Regions from separate parts of the Williamsia sp. z71 genome, predicted to be linked through region 1. Evidence: riboswitches for the same ligand, from Rfam matches in the RefSeq annotation. Region 1 holds a riboswitch; each other region holds the start of a gene.
What was found. A riboswitch is a leader RNA that binds a small molecule or an ion and turns the genes downstream of it on or off. The one in region 1 is predicted to bind S-adenosylmethionine.
Positions count from the first base shown of each region.

Region 2: another riboswitch for S-adenosylmethionine. It lies ahead of AC51GR_RS22690 (aminotransferase class V-fold PLP-dependent enzyme); the one in region 1 lies ahead of AC51GR_RS01495 (hypothetical protein).
Region 3: another riboswitch for S-adenosylmethionine. It lies ahead of AC51GR_RS23285 (LLM class flavin-dependent oxidoreductase); the one in region 1 lies ahead of AC51GR_RS01495 (hypothetical protein).

Region 1 covers NZ_JCANWX010000001.1:348,025-352,607, reverse strand. The annotation lists gene alc (allantoicase) at 1-533, shown strand, start outside; gene AC51GR_RS01505 (hypothetical protein) at 583-1,086, opposite strand; gene AC51GR_RS01500 (aminotransferase class V-fold PLP-dependent enzyme) at 1,083-1,715, opposite strand; gene AC51GR_RS01495 (hypothetical protein) at 1,688-1,909, opposite strand; SAM riboswitch class IV at 1,941-2,056, opposite strand; gene AC51GR_RS01490 (DedA family protein) at 2,124-2,765, opposite strand; gene AC51GR_RS01485 (O-succinylhomoserine sulfhydrylase) at 2,813-4,021, opposite strand; gene AC51GR_RS01480 (rhodanese-like domain-containing protein) at 4,059-4,472, opposite strand; gene AC51GR_RS01475 (Rv0361 family membrane protein) at 4,469-4,583, opposite strand, start outside.
Region 2 covers NZ_JCANWX010000010.1:161,651-166,233, forward strand. The annotation lists gene AC51GR_RS22680 (glutathione S-transferase C-terminal domain-containing protein) at 1-515, opposite strand, end outside; gene solA (N-methyl-L-tryptophan oxidase) at 518-1,648, opposite strand; SAM riboswitch class IV at 1,891-2,008, opposite strand; SAM riboswitch class IV at 2,201-2,313, shown strand; gene AC51GR_RS22690 (aminotransferase class V-fold PLP-dependent enzyme) at 2,399-3,598, shown strand; gene AC51GR_RS22695 (PP2C family protein-serine/threonine phosphatase) at 3,595-4,583, opposite strand, start outside.
Region 3 covers NZ_JCANWX010000011.1:96,366-100,948, reverse strand. The annotation lists gene AC51GR_RS23300 (ABC transporter substrate-binding protein) at 1-508, opposite strand, end outside; gene AC51GR_RS23295 (hypothetical protein) at 505-654, opposite strand; gene AC51GR_RS23290 (LLM class flavin-dependent oxidoreductase) at 651-1,760, opposite strand; gene AC51GR_RS23285 (LLM class flavin-dependent oxidoreductase) at 1,846-2,913, opposite strand; SAM riboswitch class I at 2,944-3,038, opposite strand; gene AC51GR_RS23280 (MarR family winged helix-turn-helix transcriptional regulator) at 3,282-3,746, opposite strand; gene AC51GR_RS23275 (VOC family protein) at 3,884-4,396, shown strand; gene AC51GR_RS23270 (pirin family protein) at 4,441-4,583, shown strand, end outside.

The sequences.
Region 1 (4,583 bases):
TGGCCCGATTCCGGGTGCACGGCCGTGGCGTCCCCGACCCGAAGTTCTTGTCCTACGGACACTTCGACCTCGCCGCCCTCGAGAACGGCGGCATGATCACCGCCTGCTCCAACATGTTCTACGGTTCCCCGAACAACCTCCTGATGCCCGGCCGGGCCCGCACGATGGGAGAAGGCTGGGAGACCTCACGGCGGCGCGACGACGGAAACGACTGGGTCCAGGTCAAATTGGCCGGTGAGTCGACGATCGGCCTGGCCGAACTCGACACCAGCTACTTCTTGGGAAATGCACCGGGCTCGGCGATGATTCGTGGCCGCGACGGCGAAAACGGTGAGTGGTTCGAGGTTCTGGGCCGATCCGCCCTGCAACCCGACACCCGACACCGGTTCCTGATCGAGGCAGACCGGCCGATGACCGAGGCCCGCCTCGACATCTTCCCGGACGGCGGCATGGCACGACTGCGGTTGTACGGCTCGCTGACCGAAGACGCTCGCGCACGGATCATCGATCGCTGGGAAAACGGCGAGAGCTGATCGGCGGATCGGTCCGCATCACGCCTGCGATCAGGCGTGGTGTGGGGCGTCAGGCCGCGGTGGCCCGTTCGAGCAGTCCGGGCAGCACGCGGTCGGCGATGAGCTGGGCCGAACCGGGCCGATCACCCGTCCGCCCCAGGTCGAGAGGCCGCAGGATGACCGCATCGGCGACCTCGGCGGTATAGATGTCGACGATCAGCGTCAGCAATCCGTTGGCGGTGCCGACATAGCGGACGGTGTCGCCGAACCTCGACTCCCCCAGCCGCAGAAGCTCTGCCCGCGCGGTGGCCGCGTCCTCGGCGATCACCACGTCGATCTCCAACGCCACCACCAGGTCCGCGGGATCCTCGCCCAGTTCCTGCCAGCCGGCACGCAGTGCGGCTCGCTCCTTGATGCCGCCCCGCAATTCCGGCTGGCGGATCCGGCGGACCGCCGAACCCCGGGCCTCGGACGGGCCAGGCCTGCTCCAGGCGAGCTGGTGGTTGTCGCCCTCGATGGCGACCAGCAGTTCGGGGCGGGTGCGTACGGTGGTGACGCGATCTGCTTCGGTCATGATTTCTCCTGCTCAAGAGTGCTGTCCACGAGTGAGTTCAGTTGCCGGGCAAGCTCATCGACGCCGGTGTGGGCGTCCCATCGGATGACGGCGGGCTCAGGGTGTCCGGCCACGGCCAGTGAGGCGATTCCCACGCGGTCACCGGCATCGGGCCACAGCTGCAGTCGGCGGATCCCGGGATGCCGGGCGGCTTCGGCGTCAAGCCACTCGGACAGTGCCTGCTCGTGGAGACCGGCGCTCTCGTAACCGAGGTCGGCCAGCGCCCGGGCCGGGGACCGGTCAGTGCCGACGTTGCCGTCGACGGTGTGGATATCGGCGTCGGCACAGTCGGCGAGCCAGTCGCCGCGGCCCACAACCACCGCCGGACCGGCGACGGACCGGCCGGACAACACGAGGTAGTCGATCCCGTGGCTGGTCAGGTTCACCGCCCGCCGGGACACGAGCTCACTGCCATCGACCAGCAGTCGCGCGCCGCGTCGGTGTGCGATCGCCGCCAGCGCGGGCAGCGGCACCACTTCGCCGGTGGCCTCGGCGACGGCCGGAACGATCAGGAGTGCGGCGCTACGGCGTTCGAGCTCGCTGTCCACCGCGGCCAGGGTGGTCACCAGATCGACCTGCGCCGGCACCACCCGGTGGTCACCATCGGGGTGGGGTTCGTGAGGGCGGCGGTCAGATCAAGTGTGACGACGCCACCGGGCGCGACACCGGCGACCAGCGCAACGGCCTCGGCGAGTTCGGAGGCGAACAGGACCCGATCGGTCGGGCGGGCCTTCACAAACCGGGCGATCTCGTCCTTCAAATCGTTCGTGGAGGAGTTCGTCACCCACAGTCCCTTCAGATCCGGACTCGGCCGGAGTCCGCGCTTGCCGCCGTCCGAACAGACAGCGGCCAGGTTGTCACCCGGAGCACCCCGCCGCGAATGGAGGGTTGCCGGCCAGCAAGCCGGGGCTTGTCGCTGACACTCGTCACCGATGACCACATTGCAGCGCCGTTGATTTCCCTGTCAAATATCGAACCTCTTTAACCCGGCGTGAATGTTATTCCGCGCTGGCCGCGGCCTTTTGTGACCTGCGCCGATGCTGCCACCAGCGAGCGGCGAAATAGAGAAGCATGAGCGCCCCGGCACCGAAAGCCAGGTAGAACATCACCGTCGCCCCGACGGTTTCACCGACCGCGTAGCCGATGATGCACACCACGGTCACCCAGACGACACCACCGGCGACGTTTGCCAGCACATACTGACGCGTCGGCATCTTGCTCATCCCCGCCACAAACGGGGTCACGGTGCGCACGTAGCCGATCCAGCGGGCTCCGATCACCGTGGCCACCCCACCATGGCGGATGAGTTCCTCGGCCTTCTGCCAGCGTTCTCGTCCGACCCATCCGCCGAAGCGGGTTTCGGTGATGCGGCCACCGGATCTGCGGCCGATGGAATAGCCGGTCCAATCGCCGAGCACCGCGGCAACGCACGCACCGACGATCAGCCAGACGATGTTGGTCTCGCCGAGGGCGGCCGCGACCCCACCGGCGAGCAGGACCGTCTCACCGGGCAGGACCAGACCGAGCAGGGCCGCCGCTTCTCCGTAGATGACGACGAACACCACGAGATACACCGCCCACGGCGGCGTCGACTGGATGATCGAGATGACCCAGTCGGCCAGCGAGTGAAAAATGCCCACCCTCCGATCCCCGGTGACGGCCGCAGGCGGCGTCGCCCAATTCTGCGTTACAGAGCCTGGTCGAGATCCTTCAGCAGATCGTCCACACCCTCAAGACCGACCGACAGCCGAACCAGCGAATCGGACAACCCGATCGCAGCCCGACCCTCGGGTCCCATCGCGCGGTGGGTGGTGGTCGCCGGATGCGTGATCAACGACTTCGAGTCCCCGAGGTTGTTCGAGATGTCCACGATCTGCAGACCGTCGAGCAATTCGAACGCCCGCGCCTTCCCGGATACCGAACCGGTGTCGGCCAGTTCGAAGGTCACCACGGTGCCACCGCCCGACATCTGCTTCTTCGCCAGATCATGCTGCGGATGTGATTGCAGGAACGGATATCGCACCCGCGCAACCCGCGAATCGGCTTCGAGGAACTCGGCGATGCGCAGCGCCGCGGCGGTCGAGTGATCCACCCGCAGCCGCATCGTCTCGAGTCCCTTGAGCAACGTCCAGGCGTTGAACGGGCTCAGCGCCGGACCGGTGTGCCGCATCAGGGTCTGCACCGGACCGTCGATGTATTCCTTGGACCCGAGTACGGCACCACCCATCACACGGCCCTGACCGTCGATGTGTTTGGTACCCGAATACACGATGACGTCGGCGCCGAGTTCCAGGCCACTCTGCAGGAGCGGGGTCGCAAAAACGTTGTCCAGCACGACCTGTGCACCGGCGGCGTGGGCGAGCTCGCAGACCCGCTCGACGTCGACCAGGGTCTGCATCGGGTTGGACGGGGTCTCGAAGAACACCGCGTCGGTCGGCTCGGAGAGCGCCTGTTCCCACTGCTCGAGGTCTTCGCCGTCGACAAAGACGGTTTCGACGCCCCAGCGGGGCAGGATCTCGTTGCAGACGACAAAGCACGAACCGAACAGGCTGCGTGCGGCGACCAGCCGGTCACCGGCCTTGAGCAGCGCACCGAGTGCCACGAAAACCGCGGCCATGCCGCTGGCGGTGGCGAAACATGCCTCGGCGCCCTCGAGCTGACGGAGTCGCTCCTGGAACATCGCCACTGTCGGGTTGCCGTAACGGGAGTAGACGAAGCGCTCGTCCTCGCCGGTGAAAGCCCGCTCGGCCGCGGCCGCGGACGAGTAGACATAGCCCGAGGTCAGGTACATGGCCTCGGAGGTCTCCTCGAAGCCGGACCGCATGAGGCCTCCGCGCACAGCGAGGGTCTCGGGCGAAAGTCCCTCGGGCAGATTGGCGTTCAACTCGTCCTCCATCGTGCGCAATGCATTGTCTGGTAGCCGGCGGCCGGAATCACGACTGCCGCCACGGGAGGCCGGTTGCCTTCCACCCGACCGCACCGCGATGTCCGTCCTGATCGGTCGCACCCTCGAAACCGTCGAGAATGTTGTACGCCTTGGCCACGCCGTCGGCGGTCGCGGCCTCGGCTGCACCGATCGAACGCTGTCCGGACCGGCAGAGGAACACGACCTGCTGATCGTCCGCAATACCGGCCTGGCGCAGCTGCGTCACGAAATCGGCGTTGCGGGCACCGTCGGGAAAGCTGACCCATTCGATGAAGATCGCCCTCTTGGAGACATCGGTCAGGTCCGGCACGCCCACGTAGCTCCACTCGGCCTGGGTCCGACAGTCCACGAGCACCGAGGTCGGATCCTCGCGCAGGAGGTTCCAGGCTTCTTGCGGGGTCAGATCACCTGCGTAGCTCATGAGCACACCTTCCAGTTACCGGCCTCTTTGACCAGAACAATAGGTGTGATCGTGGTTTCGCTCTTCTCTTCCCGGAACCAGTGCACATTCGCCGTTGCCCGGTCGCCGTTG
Region 2 (4,583 bases), on a different contig from region 1:
TCGATCTGCGGGCGCAGATCCTCTGGGTAGAGGTCGAACTCACTGGTGATCTGACGGCGATACTGCGACGCGAGATCGGCGTCGAGTGTGTCGAACGTGTTGCTCACCACCTGCTTCGTCTCGCGGTCCCACAGGGTGGGGACCGACACGTGGCCGTCGAAGCCGGGTTCGGTGGCCTCATAGGCATCGCGCAACAGGGTGAAGCCGTTCACCGGGTCGGGGCCGTGGGTCTCGCGGAATGCCCACCCGCGGGCATCGCGCGCACCGTCGACGTAGCTGACACTGATCACATCGGTGAGGCCGGCCAGCTCGATGACCAGCGTGACCCGCTGAGCCCACGGGCAGAACCAACCGGAATAGACGTGATAGCGATCAGCGACGGCCGGGTAGGGCGTGGATCCGTCGCCGCTGATACGTCCGGCGAATCGATACACCGGTCGGGTGTCGTCCGGTTCGCGAGTGATCGTGTACTCACCGTAGGTCTCGGTATCGGCTGGACTGGCGAATCTCGACATGGCTAGACAACCTTTTCTGCGGAGTGGGAGCGGAAGGAGAACAGCTCGGGGGCATCTTTGTCGGCGGTGAGGTCGGCGAGGAGGCGGCCGATGGCGGGCACGAACTTGAAGCCGTGTCCGGAGAATCCGGCGGCGACCGCAACCGGACCGCGGCGGTCGATGACGAAGTCGGAGTCGGGTGTGGTGGCGTACGTGCAGCTGATCGGGGTCAGTGCGTCGGCATCGACGCCGGGCACCCAATGGCGGACGTATTCCTGCAAGGCCTTGAGTTGCCGTGGTTCCGCCGTGAAATCGCGGTGGTCGGGGTCAACGACCGGTCCGGTTCCATGGAACCCGACCTTGACGCCTTCGGCACCCGAGGACAGGCCGTACACACCACCGAATTCGGGTGCGTTCGGTCCGTCCGGGTCGTGCAGGATCCCGAAGCTGGGCCACTCGGCGTCCTGGTCACGCGGTACAAAGTGTGCAGGTTGCTCTTGGGTGACGGTGATCTGTGGCAGCGGCACGATGCCCGACAACAGCTTCGTCGCCCAGGCGCCGGCCGCCACCACCACACGTCGGGCCACGTACTCCTGGTCATCGGTGCGTACGGTGACCGAGTTGTCGTCTGTGACGTCGATCGAGATCACCTGCGATTCGTGTCGAACCTCTGCGCCGAGGGCTGCTGCGCTGCGTTGTAGCGCGCTGACAGCGTTGTCCGCATGTAGTCGGCCGCTGTTGGGGTAATACAACGCGCGGCCGTCGAATCTGATTCCGGGCCAGCGCTGCGAGGCCTCGTCGGGCTCGAGCCACTGATGGACGAGTCCGAGGTGGGCGAGGGTATCGGAGATGGCGGTCAGACGGTGCGTCCATCCTTGGTCGACGCCACCGGTGATGGTGAGCAGCTCTGACCCGGACTCCTGTTCGAGTTCCGCCCACAGCGTTTCGGCCTCGCGGGCCAGCTCTACGTAGGGGCGCTCGGCGTAGGAGGTGCGAAAGATCCGTGACGCTCCGTGGGACGCGCCGTTGCGGTGTCCGGGTGAAAAGCGTTCCAGCAAAACGGTCTCGGTGCCTCGCCGGGCGAGTTGCCAGGCGGCGGCCGAACCCATCGCCCCGCCACCGACGACGACGGTGTCGACCCTTGTCACGCTCATGTGGATCGACCTGCTCCCTCGTGTTCGTGTCGCTGTTCGAGAGCAGGTACCGCGATGAGCCGGGTGTGGTGGTCAGGGGGACTGTCGACGATCTGCTCCTTGTTGGATCGAAGCCTGTCGGACCACACGGACATCAGGTGCTCTCCTGGTAAGTGGGTGCGGTGCTGACCACGCAGCGAGCAGCACGGCGGATGTGAATGATCATCGAACTCCTGGAGATATCCTCGGGCTCAGATGCCTGAACCCCGCGCTTGCCCCATGCCGGTGAAGGCTGGGACCGTGTCTTTGATCCAGGGCACCCCGCCGCGGTGGAGGGTTGCCGACCAGCAAGCTGGAACTTGGCGCTGATACTCGTTGACACAGGGCAGCTGTTGTCCACCAAGTGAATCCGGGCATCGTGGGGGCATGCCCGGGTCGGAGGATTTCAACTGTTGGACAGAACCATACGCACGCTCCTGCCCAAATCCGAAGGATGCGCGGAGTTCCGATCGCCGAGAAGTTAAAGCAAAATGGGTATGGACGACGCCGAAGAAGTCTGTTAGCGTCGTCGTCGGTCACGAGTACCAGCGCACAGCCCCGGCTTGCTGGTCAGCAACCCTCCATCGCGGCGGGGTGCTCCGGGTGAAGACCTGGCCTGTTCGAACCCGAACAGGCAAGCGCGGAACTCCCACGTCCGAGTTCGAACTGCCGCATCGGCAGGGTTCGAACTGGCGGCGCGTGTGGAATCCCTGACACCGGAGGGTGTGAGCAATGAGCACTGCAACACTGGGACGATCCTTGGAAGCCCTTGCAGCGATTGAGGGTTCGGATACCCGAGCGCCACTGAGTGATGGCTCGACCACGCGATACGTCAACTTCGACTACGCGGCGAGTGCGCCGGCTCTGTGCAGCGTCGTCGAGCGGATCACGCAACTCCTGCCGACGTATTCGAGCGTCCACCGCGGGGCCGGTTACGCGTCGCAGGTCACCACCCAGGCATACGAGAGCGCCCGCGCGCAGGTCGCGGAGTTCGTCGGCGCCGGGCAGCAGCACAGCCTGATCTTCACCCGGAACACCACCGATTCCCTGAACCTCCTGGCCGGCTGCGTGCCGGGTAAGGTCGTCGTCCTCGACCTGGAACATCATTCAAATCTGTTGCCGTGGAGGGATGTTCACGTGGTGCGGACCGCGAATACGCTCACTGCGACGATCAGCCGGGTGGAGACCGCCCTCAAGGACACCGGCGCGGTGCTGCTGGCGGTCACCGGCGCGTCCAACGTCACCGGTGAGATCCTGCCGATCGATGAATTGGCTGATCTCGCGCACCGCAATGGTGCCCGAATTGCCGTCGACGGAGCGCAGCTGGTTCCGCATCGCAGGATCGACATCACCGCCGCCGGCATCGACTACCTGGCGTTCTCCGGTCACAAGACCTATGCACCATTCGGCTCGGGAGTGCTTGTCGGACTCCGGGATTGGCTTGACGTCGCCGAACCATACCTGGCCGGTGGTGGTGCCGTTCTGAACGTCACCGAGCAGGACGTGACGTGGGCGCGGTCGCCCGCCCGTCATGAGGGCGGCTCACCCAACGTCCTGGGTGCGGCCGCGCTCGCGGCGGCCTGCGTAGAGATCGCGTCCCTCGGTGATGCCGTGGTTTCCCATGAAACCGCGCTCACGGAACAGTTGCGCAACGGCCTGGCAGAGATCCCGGGCGTGCACCCCCTGAAGATCTTCACCGACAGCACCGACGCCGTTGGCGTTGTCAGCTTTGTCGTCGACGGGCATCGGGCCGCTGAGGTGGCAGCCCATCTGTCGGCAGAACACGGCGTCGGTGTGCGCGATGGACGATTCTGCGCCCACCCGCTCTTCGATCGCCTGGGCCACGGTTCGGGGGCGGTGCGCGCCAGCCTCGGCCTCGGTTCGACCTCCGAGGACGTCGACCTACTGCTCACCGCCCTCCGAACCCTCTAGACCCCGGGGTCGGGGACACTGAGCGCCAAGAGCGCGGTGTCGTCTTCGAGGCCGGCACCGAAAGTGTCGAGCAATGCCCCCAAGTCCTCGATGATCTGGCCTGCCGACGTCGGTGTGTGTGCCGACGCGAACTCGAGCAGCGCACCGTCGTCGTCATACCGCTCGGGACCCGGTCCGGTCCGCGCCTCGGTGAGCCCGTCGGTGTAGAGGACGAGGGTGTCGCCGGCATCGAGATGGATCCGTGTCGAGACGAACCGGGGATCGCGCAGGATGCCGACCAATTGCCCGCCCTCGGTGCTCACGTACTGCGCCTGACCGGCGGCGCTGAGCAGCAGTGCGGGTGGGTGCCCACCACTGGCGAGGTGGACGTCGAAACCGTTGTCGTGGCGGGTGAGCACCCCGAAGATCACTGTGCAGAACCGTGGTTCGTCACCATGGTGATTGGCATGCAACACCGTGTGGAGGTTGTGTAACACCGCAATCGGGTCGTCGTCGTACACCGCCGCGGCGCGCAGCGTGTAGCGGGTCAGCGAGGTCACCGCCGCCGCGGTGGCCCCTTTGCCACACACGTCGCCGAGGAAGAACCCCCACTTGTGCGCCGACAGGGCGAACAGGTCGTAGAAGTCGCCGCCGACATCGTCGATCGACGCAGCGTGGTAGTGGGCCGCGGCCTCCATGCCATCGGGAGGTCGCAACGACGGTGGAAGCAGCGAGCGCTGAAGTGTCGAGGCGAGCAGCTGTATGCGCGCATGTTCTTCTTCGGCATGGCGCCGCGCCTCGAGCAACTGCTTCTCGTATGCGCGGCGGTCACGTGCGTCCTGTGCGGTGATGCGGATGAGCACGGCGGTTCCATCGGCGCCGATCTTCACGTTCGCGGTGACGAATACGGGCAGTCGTCGGCCGTCGGCCGCGACGAGGTCGACGGTGATTCCGTTCAGTACCCCTTCGAGCTGCAGCAGCGGTGCGAAGTGGGTTTCGTAGTGGA
Region 3 (4,583 bases), on a different contig from region 1:
TCGGTGTGCTGAAGTCGATCTTCGCCGTCAGCGGGTCGACCACGGTGGTTCCGATATAACCGGACAGATAACTCGAGGCCAGCGGGGTTTTTGCGGCGCCGAGGGCGAGGATCGAGTCGAAGTTCTTCTTCACGGACTCCGCGGTGAGCGGCGTGCCATCACTGAATGTCACACCGTCGCGGAGCTTGAACGTGAACGATTTGGCATCCGGGCTGATCTCCCAGCTCTCCGCGAGCCACGGCGTGATGTCGCCGGTTCCCGGATCCTGGTCGGTCAGGGAGTCGACCACCTGGCGGGTGACATAAATCGTCTGGTTGGTGGCGCCCTGAGCGGGATCCGAACAGGTCGGCGCCCCGGACAATCCGTAGCGCAGGGTTCCACCCGGCGTGGCGGGGCCGGCGTCGCCCTCGCCGCCGGAGGCGTCGGACCCGCAGGCACTGAGCAGGGTTGCTGTCATCAGCGCCGCGCCGAATACGGCGAGTAGCGGTCGGGACACACTTGCATTCATCGATTTCCTTCGTCGATCCTGGCGGTGGCACGCTTCTGCGGCGAAGCGGCGGCTGCTTCACCCACTGTCAACTCACTGATGAGGTTAAACCGTTGCGCCCCAATATCTTCAATAAAATCAGGTTGGTTTTGAACCAACTCGATCACGCCACACCCTGGATATCCCTGTCGCGCTTTGCGACTTCCTCACGAACGATCGGAATCACATACCGGCCGAAGTCGATCGCGTCGTCGAGCAGGTCGTAGCCGCGCGCCGAGAGGATCTCGATCCCGAGGTCGTGGTATTCGAGCAGCGCGGCCGCCACCGTCTCCGGAGAACCGACCAGCGCATTGGAGTTTCCGCCGCCCCCGGTCGCTTTGGCCGTTGCCGTCCATCCCGCGGCTCCGAAGCGGTCGATTGAATCAGCTATCTCCAGCAGACGCTGAGAGCCGGCGTTCTGAGGCGATGTCAGAGAGAATCCGCGTGGGAATTGGGCGGCGCCGGCTGCCCGGGCATTGAGCTGACCGAGTATCGATTCGGCCTTCTGCCAGGCCAATTCATCGGTCGGTGCGATGATCGGCCGAAACGCGACCTGTAGCCGCGGGCGCTTTTGTCGACCTGCAGCTTTCGCGGAGGCGGTGATCGACGCGATCTGCTCGGCGGTGTTCTCGAGGGGTTCACCCCACAGCGCGTAGATGTCAGCCTCCGCGCCACCTACCGCATAGGCGGCCGGCGACGACCCGCCGAAGGAGATGTCGGGCCGTGGCTGCGCCACCGGGAAGACATCGGAGACGAAGTCGTTGAACCGGTAGTGGGTGCCGTTGTGGTCGAACGGTTCGCGGCTGGTCCACACCTTCTTGACGATCTGGATGTACTCACGGGTGCGTTCGTACCGCTGGTCTTTCGTCAGGAAGTCACCTTCCCGCTGCTGTTCGGTGTCGTTGCCGCCGGTGATGAAGTGCACCGTCACCCGTCCCCCGGAGATCTGGTCGAGGGTGGCGAAGGTCTTGGCGGCGAAGGTCGGGTACGAGACATTGGGACGGTGCGCCAGCAGGATCTCGATGCGGTCGAGGTTGCTTGCGATGTACGAGGCGGCCGCCGCGGGTTCGGGAGCACCGGCGCCATAGGCGAACAGGATCCGGTCCCACCCGAAATCCTCGTGTGCACGAGCGAGTTTGAGTGTGTACTCGCGGTCGAACGAACCGGCGGTGGTACGAGGGTGGGTCTCGGTGCCGTCATTCGTGGCTGCGATCCCCAGGAACTCTACTGGCATGGTTGTCCTTTTTCGAAGTGTCAGAGGAAACGTGTGGACGTGCGGCGGCCGACATGTGTCGACGGCGGGATCCGGGTCGGGGCAGTCACGACAGCACCTCCAACGCGGTGGGAGTGGCGATCGGGCGACTCGGGATCTCGCGCCGCAGCACCGGGGCGATCTCGGACTGGAAGAGTTCGAGCGAGTCGCGGTGCTGGGCATTGCTCAGGCCGCCGGCGTCAGCATGCAGATGCATCACCTCATGGCCGAACTTCTCGTGGTACCGCAACACCTTGTCGATCACCTGTTGTGGACTTCCGAGTAGTAGCGAGCTGCGTTCCACAGCGTCTTCGAGGGTCGGAAACACCAGCGGCAGACCGAATGACCCGATTCTCGCCAAGGTGGCATCGAAGATCGGGCGGTAGGTGTTGATCGCATCCTGCGAGTTCTTGGTGGCGTAGTACCCGGCCGATCCGGCACCCACAAGAGCATCCGCCGGGTCGTGCCCGTATGCCGCCCACCGCGCTCGGTAGTGGTCGATCAATGCCGCATAGGGTTCGACCGGGTTGGTGACGTTGGCAGAGAACAGCGGATCCCCGTAAAACGCTGCCAGGTCGACTGATTCGCGGCTGGTGGCACTACCGTGCCAGACGCGGATCTTCTTCTGCAGCGGGCGGGGCAACGCCTCGGCGTCGATCAACGACGGACGGTACTTGCCGGTCCAGGTGACCGTGTCGTCCTCCCACAGTCGCCGGAAGAGTTCGTAACCTTCGCGGTTGCGCTCCCATTGGTCGGCCTCGGTGACTCCGAACAGCTTGGCCTGCGCGGCGCCGTTACCCTTGCCGATCATCAGTTGCAGTCGACCGCCGGAAAGATTGTCGAGGGTCGAGTAGTCCTCGAAGGCGCGGACCGGGTCGAGCAGACTGAGCGTTGTCACCGCGGTGAACAGCGCGATCGTCGAGGTCCGTGCGGCGATGTTACTGAGCACAACCGGTGGCGACGAGGAGATGAACGGCCTCTCGTGCCGTTCGCCCACCCCGAAGCCGTCAAACCCCAATTCCTCTGCGAGGACCGCAGTGTCGATCACTTCTCGAAACCGCTGCGCCGGGGACACGGTCTCGCCGGACAACGGGTGGGGCGTGTGGGTGATCAAACTGATCAACAGAAACTTCACCCGGACTCCTGAACTGATGACATGACACAACCTTCATCGGTCCCGGCAGTAGCACCCGCACCCGCCGAGGCGGGGGGTTGCTGCGACGTCAGCGAGCCGGGTCTCTCAGTCGCTCTTGATGATCCTTGTGCACAGTAGGCCGGTGCCCACCCACCGTGGAACGGTTAGATTCAGTCGGGTTCAAACCCCCCGGTCATCGATGACCCCGGGGTGCTGCAATGTCACACGGAACAAACGCGATCTCGCGCCCTGTCATCAGCAACGATCAGTTGCCGACCGTGCGCACTTGGGGTTCGGCAAGCTGCTTGCACCCGCAACGACTTTTCGCCAACCCCCGCAGCCGACCGAGTCGGCGATCGACCGGGCGCCTATGCCGGCGGCTGCTGCAGGTGCTCACGCACGTCCGCGAATGCCCGGCCCACCACGGCAACATCGCGCGTACTCAGCAGATCGAACACATTTCGCCTGACCGCGGCGACATGTCCGGGGCTCGCCGAGGTCAGCTTCTGCATCCCGGCGTCGGTCAGTTCGGCCAACATGCCCCGTTTGTCGTCTTCGCATTCGACGCGGCAGACCCATCCGGCGTCCACCAGACGACCGATTGCCCTGGTGGCGCCGCTTCGTGTGGTGGTGATCGCATCAGCGAGATCCCGCATGCGCAGTCGGCGCTGCGGCGCCTCGGACAAGACGACGAGCAGTTCGAAGTCGGTGAAGGACAAGCCCGCATCCCGGGCGAGCTGCTGATCGAGCGTCCGCAACAGCAACCGGGTCGCATCCAGGTACGCGCGCCAGGTCCGCTGCTCGTCCTCACTGAGCCACTGTGTTGGTTCCACGGTTCAGAGCATAGCCAAAGTAGTTGACAACGCAATCAGTTGCGATACGCTACCAAAGTAGTTGACAACGCAACCATTTACCTCTGGCCACTCGAAGCGCACACTGGATGAAGACCCCCCGCACGGAAGGACCGGCCATGAGCACCGCCGACACCGAGAACAAGCGCTCGCAGGAATACGCGGGCAGACGTGAGGCGATCCGCGCCAGACACCTGGTACCCGCCGACTCCCGGCCGGCGTCCTCGGCCCGCGGTCTGCACCACACCGCACTGGTCAGCGGCGACGTCGAACGCACCGTCCGGTTCTACCAAGACCTGCTCGAGTTCCCGCTGACCGAACTCATCGAGAACCGCGACTATCCCGGCTCCTCGCACTTCTTTTTCGACATCGGCAACTCAAACCTCCTGGCGTTCTTCGACTTTCCCGGCCTCGACGTCGGGCCGTACCAGGAAGTCCTCGGCGGACTGCACCACGTCGCGATCAGTGTCGAACCGCAGCGCTGGAAACACTTGCGCGACAAGCTGATCGACGCAGGCGTTGAACTCATCGAACACAGCGAGGTGTCGCTGTACTTCCGCGATCCCGATGGCGCCCGCCTCGAACTCATCGCCGATCCGCTCGGCGAGATGTACGGCTCGCACGTTCTCTAGGCACGACCTGTAGGCGATACCGCTCCACCCGAAAGGCCCCACCGATGACCACCGCAACACCTCCCACCCGATTCGACCTCCGCCGCGCCGACAGCCGCTTCAAGACCGATGCGGGCTGGCTCGACTCCAAACATTCCTTCTCCTTCGGCCACCACTACGACCCGGCCAACACCCACCACGGCGTCCT